DNA from 4 places in the Fischerella sp. JS2 genome. Region 2 is predicted to be linked to each of the others. Evidence: a T-box and tRNA genes for the amino acid it is inferred to sense, from the RefSeq annotation. Region 2 holds a T-box; the other regions hold tRNA genes.
The links. The T-box of region 2 lies ahead of ileS (isoleucine--tRNA ligase). A T-box ahead of a tRNA ligase gene usually reads a tRNA of that ligase, here a tRNA-Ile.

Region 1: it has a tRNA-Ile gene. The T-box ahead of ileS (isoleucine--tRNA ligase) is inferred to sense a tRNA for this amino acid. The anticodon was not compared.
Region 3: it has a tRNA-Ile gene. The T-box ahead of ileS (isoleucine--tRNA ligase) is inferred to sense a tRNA for this amino acid. The anticodon was not compared.
Region 4: it has a tRNA-Ile gene. The T-box ahead of ileS (isoleucine--tRNA ligase) is inferred to sense a tRNA for this amino acid. The anticodon was not compared.

Annotation. Positions count from the first base shown of each region.
Region 1 covers NZ_CP135918.1:4,270,361-4,273,488, reverse strand. Annotated here, with positions in the region: rRNA gene RS893_RS18150 (23S ribosomal RNA) at 1-1,477, opposite strand, end outside; tRNA gene RS893_RS18145 (tRNA-Ala) at 1,697-1,769, opposite strand; tRNA gene RS893_RS18140 (tRNA-Ile) at 1,853-1,926, opposite strand; rRNA gene RS893_RS18135 (16S ribosomal RNA) at 2,092-3,128, opposite strand, start outside.
Region 2 covers NZ_CP135918.1:5,668,394-5,671,521, reverse strand. Annotated here, with positions in the region: gene ald (alanine dehydrogenase) at 1-524, shown strand, start outside; T-box leader at 732-991, shown strand; gene ileS (isoleucine--tRNA ligase) at 1,059-3,128, shown strand, end outside.
Region 3 covers NZ_CP135918.1:2,000,530-2,003,657, reverse strand. Annotated here, with positions in the region: rRNA gene RS893_RS08375 (16S ribosomal RNA) at 1-869, shown strand, start outside; tRNA gene RS893_RS08370 (tRNA-Ile) at 1,035-1,108, shown strand; tRNA gene RS893_RS08365 (tRNA-Ala) at 1,192-1,264, shown strand; rRNA gene RS893_RS08360 (23S ribosomal RNA) at 1,484-3,128, shown strand, end outside.
Region 4 covers NZ_CP135918.1:2,498,875-2,502,002, forward strand. Annotated here, with positions in the region: rRNA gene RS893_RS10340 (16S ribosomal RNA) at 189-1,679, shown strand; tRNA gene RS893_RS10345 (tRNA-Ile) at 1,845-1,918, shown strand; tRNA gene RS893_RS10350 (tRNA-Ala) at 2,002-2,074, shown strand; rRNA gene RS893_RS10355 (23S ribosomal RNA) at 2,294-3,128, shown strand, end outside.

The DNA of each region.
Region 1 (3,128 bases), 1.4 Mb from region 2:
TCCCAATCCAGTTAGGGTGTAGCCTCCACTCATGCGTCCCTAGCAATGCTCCCATACTTTAGTCAGGGATTGTTGACCCTGTGTCCATCGACTACGCCGTTCGGCCTCGCCTTAGGTCCCGACTAACCCAGAGTGGACGAACCTGGCTCTGGAACCCTTGGGGTTTCGGGGCATTGGATTCTCACCAATGTTTGCGCTACTCAAGCCGACATTCTCACTTCTATACTGTCCACACCTGCTTGCCGCTAGTGCTTCTTCCTGTATAGAACGCTCCCCTACCGATTACAATGTAATCCCACAGCTTCGGTACATCGCTTAGTCCCATTCATTTTCGGCGCAGGAGCGCTTGACCAGTGAGCTATTACGCACTCTTTCAAGGGTGGCTGCTTCTAGGCAAACCTCCTGGTTGTCTATGCACTCCCACCTCCTTTGCCACTTAGCGATGATTTCGGGACCTTAGCTGGTGGTCTGGGCTGTTTCCCTCTTGACGATGAAGCTTATCCCCCACCGTCTCACTGGCTGTGTCTTCTTCGGGTATTCTGAGTTTATCTCGATTTGGTACCGCTCTCGCAGCCCGCACCGAAATAGTGCTTTACCCCCCGAGTTGTTCACAACCGCTGCGCCTCAACACATTTCGGGGAGAACCAGCTAGCTCCTGGTTCGATTGGCATTTCACCCCTAACCACAACTCATCCGCCGATTTTTCAACATCGGTCGGTGCGGACCTCCACTTGGTGTTACCCAAGCTTCATCCTGGTCATGGTTAGATCACCAGGGTTCGGGTCTATAAACACTGATATATCCGCCCTTTTCAGACTCGCTTTCGCTTTGGCTTGGTGTTTTTCACTTAACCTACCAGTGCTTATAACTCGCCGGCTCATTCTTCAACAGGCACGCGGTCAGACGTTCAATCGTCCTCCCACTGCTTGTAGGCTTGCGGTTTCATGTTCTTTTTCACTCCCCTTATCGGGGTTCTTTTCACCTTTCCCTCGCGGTACTGTTTCGCTATCGGTCACACAGGAGTATTTAGCCTTACCGGGTGGTCCCGGCTGATTCACATGGGATTTCACGTGCCCCATGCTACTCGGGATACAGCTACTATCTTCAAGTTTTCGACTACAAGACTTTCACTTTCTCTGGTGCATCTTTTCAATGCTTCGTCTAACTCTACGATTCGCATCACGCTGTCCCACTACCCCAACAAGTTATACTCGTTGGTTTAGGCTCTTCCCCGTTCGCTCACCACTACTTGGAGAATCTCGTTTGATTTCTTTTCCTCGGGCTACTTAGATGTTTCAGTTCGCCCGGTTCGCTCTTACCTATCTATATATTCAATAGGCAGTTTTTAGGGTTCCCCCATTCGGACATCTCCGGCTCTATGCTTGCTTCCAACTCCCCGGAGCTTTTCGTTGGTAACCACGTCCTTCTTCGCCTCTGCGTGCCTAGGTATCCTCCGCAAGCCCTTATTTGCTTGACCACTTACATTGGTGTTTGTTCAGTTTTCAGTTTTCAGTTCCCACCTTACCAGTTTTTCTACTGATTAGTGTTCACTGACATTACTGTTCACTGACTACCTACTTTCGCTTCTCTATGCAGTTTTCAAGGTTCTGGCTGGATTTACACCCAGCAGCCTGAATTTGTTTGTTCAGATGCTAGATTTCTCTCCAAATCTGTGAGTGCAGTTTGTGAGTCCAGGTGGAGGTTAGGAGACTCGAACTCCTGACATCCTGCTTGCAAAGCAGGCGCTCTACCAACTGAGCTAAACCCCCTTGAAAAATGAAAAATTCTGAATTCTGAATTCTGATATTTTTGACTTCATCATTCATTATTCATCATTCAACATTTTCTTAGGTGGGCCATCCTGGACTCGAACCAGGGACCTCACCCTTATCAGGGGTGCGCTCTAACCACCTGAGCTAATAGCCCATCATCCGAACCTTTTCATAGTTTGAAAGCCATATATCTATCAATCCTGCGACCGACCTCGGGATGACTCAATTTTAGATTTTTGAAAACAGCCGATTTCGGATTGATTGTCTTTCAAATCTCAAATCCAAAATCTTAAATCTAAAATCGGTTGGGTCTCCCTTAAAAGGAGGTGATCCAGCCACACCTTCCGGTACGGCTACCTTGTTACGACTTCACCCCAGTCACCAGTCCTACCTTCGGCGTCCCCCTCCGCGAACGGTTAGGGTAACGACTTCGGGCGTGACCAGCTTCCATGGTGTGACGGGCGGTGTGTACAAGGCCCGGGAACGAATTCACCGCAGTATGCTGACCTGCAATTACTAGCGATTCCGACTTCACGCAGGCGAGTTGCAGCCTGCGATCTGAACTGAGCCCGAGTTTATGAGATTTGCTTGTCGTCGCCGACTTGCTGCCCTTTGTCTCGAGCATTGTAGTACGTGTGTAGCCCAGGACGTAAGGGGCATGCTGACTTGACGTCATCCCCACCTTCCTCCGGTTTGTCACCGGCAGTCTCCCTAGAGTGCCCACCCGAAGTGCTGGCAACTAAGTACGAGGGTTGCGCTCGTTGCGGGACTTAACCCAACATCTCACGACACGAGCTGACGACAGCCATGCACCACCTGTGTTCTGGCTCCCGAAGGCACCTTCTGCTCTCACAGAAGTTCCAGACATGTCAAGCCCTGGTAAGGTTCTTCGCGTTGCATCGAATTAAACCACATACTCCACCGCTTGTGCGGGCCCCCGTCAATTCCTTTGAGTTTCACACTTGCGTGCGTACTCCCCAGGCGGGATACTTAACGCGTTAGCTACGGCACTGAGAGGGTCGATACTCTCAACGCCTAGTATCCATCGTTTACGGCTAGGACTACTGGGGTATCTAATCCCATTCGCTCCCCTAGCTTTCGTCCCTCAGTGTCAGTTGCGGCCTAGCAGAGCGCTTTCGCCACCGGTGTTCTTCCTGATCTCTACGCATTTCACCGCTACACCAGGAATTCCCTCTGCCCCGAACGCACTCTAGTCGTGTAGTTTCCACTGCCTTTATCATGTTAAGCATGACCCTTTGACAATAGACACACACAACCACCTGCGGACGCTTTACGCCCAATCATTCCGGATAACGCTTGCATCCTCCGTATTACCGCGGCTGCTGGCACGGAGTT
Region 2 (3,128 bases):
GCATGGGGGCTAGCGTTCAAATTCTGGATGTAAATGTAGAACGCTTGAGCTACTTGGAAACTCTTTTTGGCTCACGAGTAGAACTACTTTACAGCAACTCTGCTCATATTGAAGCAGCAGTTCGCGAAGCAGACCTCTTAGTTGGCGCGGTTCTAGTACCAGGACGGAGAGCGCCAATTCTTGTGTCTCGTGAAATGGTTAAACAAATGCGACCAGGGTCAGTCATCGTCGATGTGGCAGTTGACCAAGGCGGCTGTATAGAAACTGTGCATCCTACATCTCACACCAACCCTGTCTATGTTGAAGAAGGTGTATTGCACTATGGCGTTCCTAACATGCCGGGGGCAGTTCCTTGGACAGCAACTCAGGCACTTAATAACAGTACTCTACCATACGTGGTGCAATTAGCAAACCAGGGAATGGAGGCACTAAAAAATAACCCCGCATTAGCCAAAGGTGTCAACATCCAAAATCATCGCTTGGTACATCCGGCTGTGCAAGAGGTATTTCCAGACTTAGTGTAGGAGTGAGGGGTGCAGGGGTGTGAGTAGAGACGCGAGGAACATCGCGTCTCTACAGGGGTGTAGGGGTGTAAGAGTTTAATACAATCCCCAAAAATTAGTTAATACCCTTACACCCTCATACCCTTGCACCCTTACACCCCTTCTTCTGTCAATTGCTGAAAACTTCAATCTAATGGCATGATTAAATAATTAATAATCAATTACCCATCAAAGGCAATGACGGGAACGAGTAGTTTCTGAGTCGGTGCCAGAGCGAGTCAGGGATGGTGTAAGCCTGACCATACGGCAGAAATGAAAATCCTCCCTGAGCCGCCCTCCGAACAAAGACTCAAAGGCTTTAAGTAGATAGGGACGTGTCCCGTGCGTGATAGCGGGTCGCTCTTCCCAGTCGGGAGTAGCTGCAAAGACCTAAGTTGTGAGACTTGGGTAAATTTGGGTGGTACCGCGCTCACCTCAGCGCCCCAATGTGGAGGTGTAGAGTTTGGCTTTGGCTAGCTCTGCAATTATTCTGCATGGATAGTGAACGCGGTAATTATGTTTAGAGAAGTTGAAAAGAACCTTCGTTTTCCTAGCCTTGAGCAAGAGGTGATCGACTTTTGGAAAACGCACCATATTTTTCAAAAGTCAGTGGAGAAAGATGCACCTCAAGGAAATTATGTATTTTATGAAGGGCCGCCAACTGCTAATGGCAAGCCAGGAATCCATCATGTAATTTCCCGTGCTTACAAAGATTTGTTCCTGCGCTACAAAACGATGCAAGGCTATCGAGTGGAGCGTAAGGGCGGATGGGATACTCACGGTTTACCTGTCGAGTTGGAAGTTGAGAAGAAGTTAGGCTTTACCAAGAAGGCTGATATTGAAGCTTTTGGCATTGCCAAGTTTAACGAGTTATGCAAACAATCGGTCTTTGAACGCATCCAGGATTGGCAGGCGATGACCGAACGGATTGGTTACTGGCTGGATTTAGAAAACGCCTATATTACTTACGAAAATCAATATATTGAGTCTTGCTGGTGGTTGATGAAGTCGCTGTGGGAACGCAATCTGCTATTTGAAGATTACCGCTCGACTTGGCACTGTCCGCGTAACAATACCAGCCTTTCGGATCATGAAGTAGCACAGGGATACCGAGATGTAGAAGACCCTTCAATTTACCCGAAGTTTCCTGCATATACTGCTGAACTTGTCAAGCGTGGTTTGTTGGAAAATGAGACACAGCCAGTTTATCTGCTGGCTTGGACAACTACCCCTTGGACGCTCCCTGCTAACGTTGCTCTGGCTGTGAGGGCAGATGCTATGTATGGGCTGTTTGCAGCACCACCTCAAGCAGGCGATCGCTCACAACGAGACCTCTACATTCTTGCGAGTAGTCTGGCTGAGCAAGTCTTCGGAGAGGGGAATTATCAAACGCTGAAAACCTTTACAGGTGAAGTATTGGTGGGACTTCGCTATCAACCTCTTTTGCAAGGTTATGTACCGGAGGGAGAAGACCTTTCCCAAGGGTTCCGTGTAGTTAGCGATGAGCAGGTGATCGTCGATGAAGGAACAGGGGTGCTTCATATCGCTCCTGCTTATGGGGATCTGGAATTGGGGCGCAAGTACAACTTGCCGATGCTTTTTTCTGTGGATTTGCTGGGTCAAGTTTATCCCCAGGTGAAGCTAGTTGATGCTCCTGAGGGTGAGGGACCTTACACTGGAGAGTTTTTCAAGAACGCAGATCGGCAAATTATCGCGGATTTGCTGGACAAACAGCTCCTTTATCGAGCCACAACTATTAACCACACTTATCCATTCAACTACCGGGATAGGACACCACTCATCAACTATGCCAAAAAGAGTTGGTATATTCGGACAACTGCTGTTAAAGACAAACTTATTGCCAACAACAACAAAATTCACTGGCATCCCGAATATATCCGTGATGGTCGATTTGGAGATTGGTTAAGAAATAATATCGATTGGGCATTATCGCGGGAACGCTACTGGGGTGCGCCTCTGCCTGTATGGGTGAGTGAAGACGAAAGTGATTATATCTGTGTAGGCAGTGTCAAAGAGTTGGCAGAATTGACAGGGCGGGATTTGTCAGGGTTAGATTTGCATCGTCCTTATATTGACGAGATTGTTTTTGAGAAAAACGGCAAGTTTTTTCAGCGCGTTCCCTATACAGTTGATGTCTGGTTTGAGTCGGGAGCTATGCCTTATGCCCAATGGCACTATCCCTTTGAAAATCAGGATGTGGTGGCTCGGAATTTTCCTGCCGATTATATTTGTGAGGCGATCGATCAGACACGCGGCTGGTTTTATAGCCTACATGCTCTTGCCACCTTGCTTACAGATACTGGCGGTTCTCTGGCTCATATCGCTCAGGATTCTCCTGCTTTCAAAAATGCGATCGTTCTTGGACACATTGTGGATGAAAAAGGCGAGAAGATGTCTAAGTCAAGGGGAAATACAGTTAACCCTTGGACTGTCTTGGATTCTCAAGGAGCCGATGCACTGCGGTGGTATCTTTACAGCACTAGTCCACCAGAAAATACCAAGCGCTTCTCTCAAGCACTTGTTGAAGATACATTACGCGACTTTTTGATCACATTATGGAATACC
Region 3 (3,128 bases), 3.4 Mb from region 2:
TTCCTGGTGTAGCGGTGAAATGCGTAGAGATCAGGAAGAACACCGGTGGCGAAAGCGCTCTGCTAGGCCGCAACTGACACTGAGGGACGAAAGCTAGGGGAGCGAATGGGATTAGATACCCCAGTAGTCCTAGCCGTAAACGATGGATACTAGGCGTTGAGAGTATCGACCCTCTCAGTGCCGTAGCTAACGCGTTAAGTATCCCGCCTGGGGAGTACGCACGCAAGTGTGAAACTCAAAGGAATTGACGGGGGCCCGCACAAGCGGTGGAGTATGTGGTTTAATTCGATGCAACGCGAAGAACCTTACCAGGGCTTGACATGTCTGGAACTTCTGTGAGAGCAGAAGGTGCCTTCGGGAGCCAGAACACAGGTGGTGCATGGCTGTCGTCAGCTCGTGTCGTGAGATGTTGGGTTAAGTCCCGCAACGAGCGCAACCCTCGTACTTAGTTGCCAGCACTTCGGGTGGGCACTCTAGGGAGACTGCCGGTGACAAACCGGAGGAAGGTGGGGATGACGTCAAGTCAGCATGCCCCTTACGTCCTGGGCTACACACGTACTACAATGCTCGAGACAAAGGGCAGCAAGTCGGCGACGACAAGCAAATCTCATAAACTCGGGCTCAGTTCAGATCGCAGGCTGCAACTCGCCTGCGTGAAGTCGGAATCGCTAGTAATTGCAGGTCAGCATACTGCGGTGAATTCGTTCCCGGGCCTTGTACACACCGCCCGTCACACCATGGAAGCTGGTCACGCCCGAAGTCGTTACCCTAACCGTTCGCGGAGGGGGACGCCGAAGGTAGGACTGGTGACTGGGGTGAAGTCGTAACAAGGTAGCCGTACCGGAAGGTGTGGCTGGATCACCTCCTTTTAAGGGAGACCCAACCGATTTTAGATTTAAGATTTTGGATTTGAGATTTGAAAGACAATCAATCCGAAATCGGCTGTTTTCAAAAATCTAAAATTGAGTCATCCCGAGGTCGGTCGCAGGATTGATAGATATATGGCTTTCAAACTATGAAAAGGTTCGGATGATGGGCTATTAGCTCAGGTGGTTAGAGCGCACCCCTGATAAGGGTGAGGTCCCTGGTTCGAGTCCAGGATGGCCCACCTAAGAAAATGTTGAATGATGAATAATGAATGATGAAGTCAAAAATATCAGAATTCAGAATTCAGAATTTTTCATTTTTCAAGGGGGTTTAGCTCAGTTGGTAGAGCGCCTGCTTTGCAAGCAGGATGTCAGGAGTTCGAGTCTCCTAACCTCCACCTGGACTCACAAACTGCACTCACAGATTTGGAGAGAAATCTAGCATCTGAACAAACAAATTCAGGCTGCTGGGTGTAAATCCAGCCAGAACCTTGAAAACTGCATAGAGAAGCGAAAGTAGGTAGTCAGTGAACAGTAATGTCAGTGAACACTAATCAGTAGAAAAACTGGTAAGGTGGGAACTGAAAACTGAAAACTGAACAAACACCAATGTAAGTGGTCAAGCAAATAAGGGCTTGCGGAGGATACCTAGGCACGCAGAGGCGAAGAAGGACGTGGTTACCAACGAAAAGCTCCGGGGAGTTGGAAGCAAGCATAGAGCCGGAGATGTCCGAATGGGGGAACCCTAAAAACTGCCTATTGAATATATAGATAGGTAAGAGCGAACCGGGCGAACTGAAACATCTAAGTAGCCCGAGGAAAAGAAATCAAACGAGATTCTCCAAGTAGTGGTGAGCGAACGGGGAAGAGCCTAAACCAACGAGTATAACTTGTTGGGGTAGTGGGACAGCGTGATGCGAATCGTAGAGTTAGACGAAGCATTGAAAAGATGCACCAGAGAAAGTGAAAGTCTTGTAGTCGAAAACTTGAAGATAGTAGCTGTATCCCGAGTAGCATGGGGCACGTGAAATCCCATGTGAATCAGCCGGGACCACCCGGTAAGGCTAAATACTCCTGTGTGACCGATAGCGAAACAGTACCGCGAGGGAAAGGTGAAAAGAACCCCGATAAGGGGAGTGAAAAAGAACATGAAACCGCAAGCCTACAAGCAGTGGGAGGACGATTGAACGTCTGACCGCGTGCCTGTTGAAGAATGAGCCGGCGAGTTATAAGCACTGGTAGGTTAAGTGAAAAACACCAAGCCAAAGCGAAAGCGAGTCTGAAAAGGGCGGATATATCAGTGTTTATAGACCCGAACCCTGGTGATCTAACCATGACCAGGATGAAGCTTGGGTAACACCAAGTGGAGGTCCGCACCGACCGATGTTGAAAAATCGGCGGATGAGTTGTGGTTAGGGGTGAAATGCCAATCGAACCAGGAGCTAGCTGGTTCTCCCCGAAATGTGTTGAGGCGCAGCGGTTGTGAACAACTCGGGGGGTAAAGCACTATTTCGGTGCGGGCTGCGAGAGCGGTACCAAATCGAGATAAACTCAGAATACCCGAAGAAGACACAGCCAGTGAGACGGTGGGGGATAAGCTTCATCGTCAAGAGGGAAACAGCCCAGACCACCAGCTAAGGTCCCGAAATCATCGCTAAGTGGCAAAGGAGGTGGGAGTGCATAGACAACCAGGAGGTTTGCCTAGAAGCAGCCACCCTTGAAAGAGTGCGTAATAGCTCACTGGTCAAGCGCTCCTGCGCCGAAAATGAATGGGACTAAGCGATGTACCGAAGCTGTGGGATTACATTGTAATCGGTAGGGGAGCGTTCTATACAGGAAGAAGCACTAGCGGCAAGCAGGTGTGGACAGTATAGAAGTGAGAATGTCGGCTTGAGTAGCGCAAACATTGGTGAGAATCCAATGCCCCGAAACCCCAAGGGTTCCAGAGCCAGGTTCGTCCACTCTGGGTTAGTCGGGACCTAAGGCGAGGCCGAACGGCGTAGTCGATGGACACAGGGTCAACAATCCCTGACTAAAGTATGGGAGCATTGCTAGGGACGCATGAGTGGAGGCTACACCCTAACTGGATTGGGAGGAGTTTACGAACTCCGAGTAGTCGAAATGAGTGTCAAGAAAAGCTAGTAATGTGTTGAGCATACTTTACCCGTACCCGAAACCGACACAGGTGGGGAGGTTGAGAATACCAAGGGGCGCGAGATAACTCTCTCTAAGGAACTCGGCAAAATGGCCCCGTAACTTCGG
Region 4 (3,128 bases), 3.2 Mb from region 2:
GAAAGTGCCAAATGAGCAAGGCGCTGCAAAGCGAAGCTCGAGGGCAACCGAACCATGAAAATTGTATAGTTTGAAAGCCATTATACATAAAAAAGCCTGCGTCAGTAAAGAAATAGACCAAGGCTAAGGTCAAAAAACAAAAGCCGGATAAGAGCTAAACAAACAGTGTTTGTTTTGTTTGTAGAAACAAAACGGAGAGTTTGATCCTGGCTCAGGATGAACGCTGGCGGTATGCTTAACACATGCAAGTCGAACGGGGCTTTTCGGAGCCTAGTGGCGGACGGGTGAGTAACGCGTGAGAATCTAGCTTCAGGTTCGGGACAACATTGGGAAACCGATGCTAATACCGGATGTGCCTGTGGGTGAAAGGTTTACTGCCTGAAGATGAGCTCGCGTCTGATTAGCTAGTTGGTAGTGTAAGGGACTACCAAGGCGACGATCAGTAGCTGGTCTGAGAGGATGATCAGCCACACTGGAACTGAGACACGGTCCAGACTCCTACGGGAGGCAGCAGTGGGGAATTTTCCGCAATGGGCGAAAGCCTGACGGAGCAATACCGCGTGAGGGAGGAAGGCTCTTGGGTTGTAAACCTCTTTTCTCAAGGAAGAAGTTCTGACGGTACTTGAGGAATCAGCATCGGCTAACTCCGTGCCAGCAGCCGCGGTAATACGGAGGATGCAAGCGTTATCCGGAATGATTGGGCGTAAAGCGTCCGCAGGTGGTTGTGTGTGTCTATTGTCAAAGGGTCATGCTTAACATGATAAAGGCAGTGGAAACTACACGACTAGAGTGCGTTCGGGGCAGAGGGAATTCCTGGTGTAGCGGTGAAATGCGTAGAGATCAGGAAGAACACCGGTGGCGAAAGCGCTCTGCTAGGCCGCAACTGACACTGAGGGACGAAAGCTAGGGGAGCGAATGGGATTAGATACCCCAGTAGTCCTAGCCGTAAACGATGGATACTAGGCGTTGAGAGTATCGACCCTCTCAGTGCCGTAGCTAACGCGTTAAGTATCCCGCCTGGGGAGTACGCACGCAAGTGTGAAACTCAAAGGAATTGACGGGGGCCCGCACAAGCGGTGGAGTATGTGGTTTAATTCGATGCAACGCGAAGAACCTTACCAGGGCTTGACATGTCTGGAACTTCTGTGAGAGCAGAAGGTGCCTTCGGGAGCCAGAACACAGGTGGTGCATGGCTGTCGTCAGCTCGTGTCGTGAGATGTTGGGTTAAGTCCCGCAACGAGCGCAACCCTCGTACTTAGTTGCCAGCACTTCGGGTGGGCACTCTAGGGAGACTGCCGGTGACAAACCGGAGGAAGGTGGGGATGACGTCAAGTCAGCATGCCCCTTACGTCCTGGGCTACACACGTACTACAATGCTCGAGACAAAGGGCAGCAAGTCGGCGACGACAAGCAAATCTCATAAACTCGGGCTCAGTTCAGATCGCAGGCTGCAACTCGCCTGCGTGAAGTCGGAATCGCTAGTAATTGCAGGTCAGCATACTGCGGTGAATTCGTTCCCGGGCCTTGTACACACCGCCCGTCACACCATGGAAGCTGGTCACGCCCGAAGTCGTTACCCTAACCGTTCGCGGAGGGGGACGCCGAAGGTAGGACTGGTGACTGGGGTGAAGTCGTAACAAGGTAGCCGTACCGGAAGGTGTGGCTGGATCACCTCCTTTTAAGGGAGACCCAACCGATTTTAGATTTAAGATTTTGGATTTGAGATTTGAAAGACAATCAATCCGAAATCGGCTGTTTTCAAAAATCTAAAATTGAGTCATCCCGAGGTCGGTCGCAGGATTGATAGATATATGGCTTTCAAACTATGAAAAGGTTCGGATGATGGGCTATTAGCTCAGGTGGTTAGAGCGCACCCCTGATAAGGGTGAGGTCCCTGGTTCGAGTCCAGGATGGCCCACCTAAGAAAATGTTGAATGATGAATAATGAATGATGAAGTCAAAAATATCAGAATTCAGAATTCAGAATTTTTCATTTTTCAAGGGGGTTTAGCTCAGTTGGTAGAGCGCCTGCTTTGCAAGCAGGATGTCAGGAGTTCGAGTCTCCTAACCTCCACCTGGACTCACAAACTGCACTCACAGATTTGGAGAGAAATCTAGCATCTGAACAAACAAATTCAGGCTGCTGGGTGTAAATCCAGCCAGAACCTTGAAAACTGCATAGAGAAGCGAAAGTAGGTAGTCAGTGAACAGTAATGTCAGTGAACACTAATCAGTAGAAAAACTGGTAAGGTGGGAACTGAAAACTGAAAACTGAACAAACACCAATGTAAGTGGTCAAGCAAATAAGGGCTTGCGGAGGATACCTAGGCACGCAGAGGCGAAGAAGGACGTGGTTACCAACGAAAAGCTCCGGGGAGTTGGAAGCAAGCATAGAGCCGGAGATGTCCGAATGGGGGAACCCTAAAAACTGCCTATTGAATATATAGATAGGTAAGAGCGAACCGGGCGAACTGAAACATCTAAGTAGCCCGAGGAAAAGAAATCAAACGAGATTCTCCAAGTAGTGGTGAGCGAACGGGGAAGAGCCTAAACCAACGAGTATAACTTGTTGGGGTAGTGGGACAGCGTGATGCGAATCGTAGAGTTAGACGAAGCATTGAAAAGATGCACCAGAGAAAGTGAAAGTCTTGTAGTCGAAAACTTGAAGATAGTAGCTGTATCCCGAGTAGCATGGGGCACGTGAAATCCCATGTGAATCAGCCGGGACCACCCGGTAAGGCTAAATACTCCTGTGTGACCGATAGCGAAACAGTACCGCGAGGGAAAGGTGAAAAGAACCCCGATAAGGGGAGTGAAAAAGAACATGAAACCGCAAGCCTACAAGCAGTGGGAGGACGATTGAACGTCTGACCGCGTGCCTGTTGAAGAATGAGCCGGCGAGTTATAAGCACTGGTAGGTTAAGTGAAAAACACCAAGCCAAAGCGAAAGCGAGTCTGAAAAGGGCGGATATATCAGTGTTTATAGACCCGAACCCTGGTGATCTAACCATGACCAGGATGAAGCTTGGGTAACACCAAGTGGAGGTCCGCACCGACCGATGTTGAAAAATCGGCGGATGAGTTGTGGTTAGGGGTGAAATGCCAATCGAACCAGGAGCTAGCTGGTT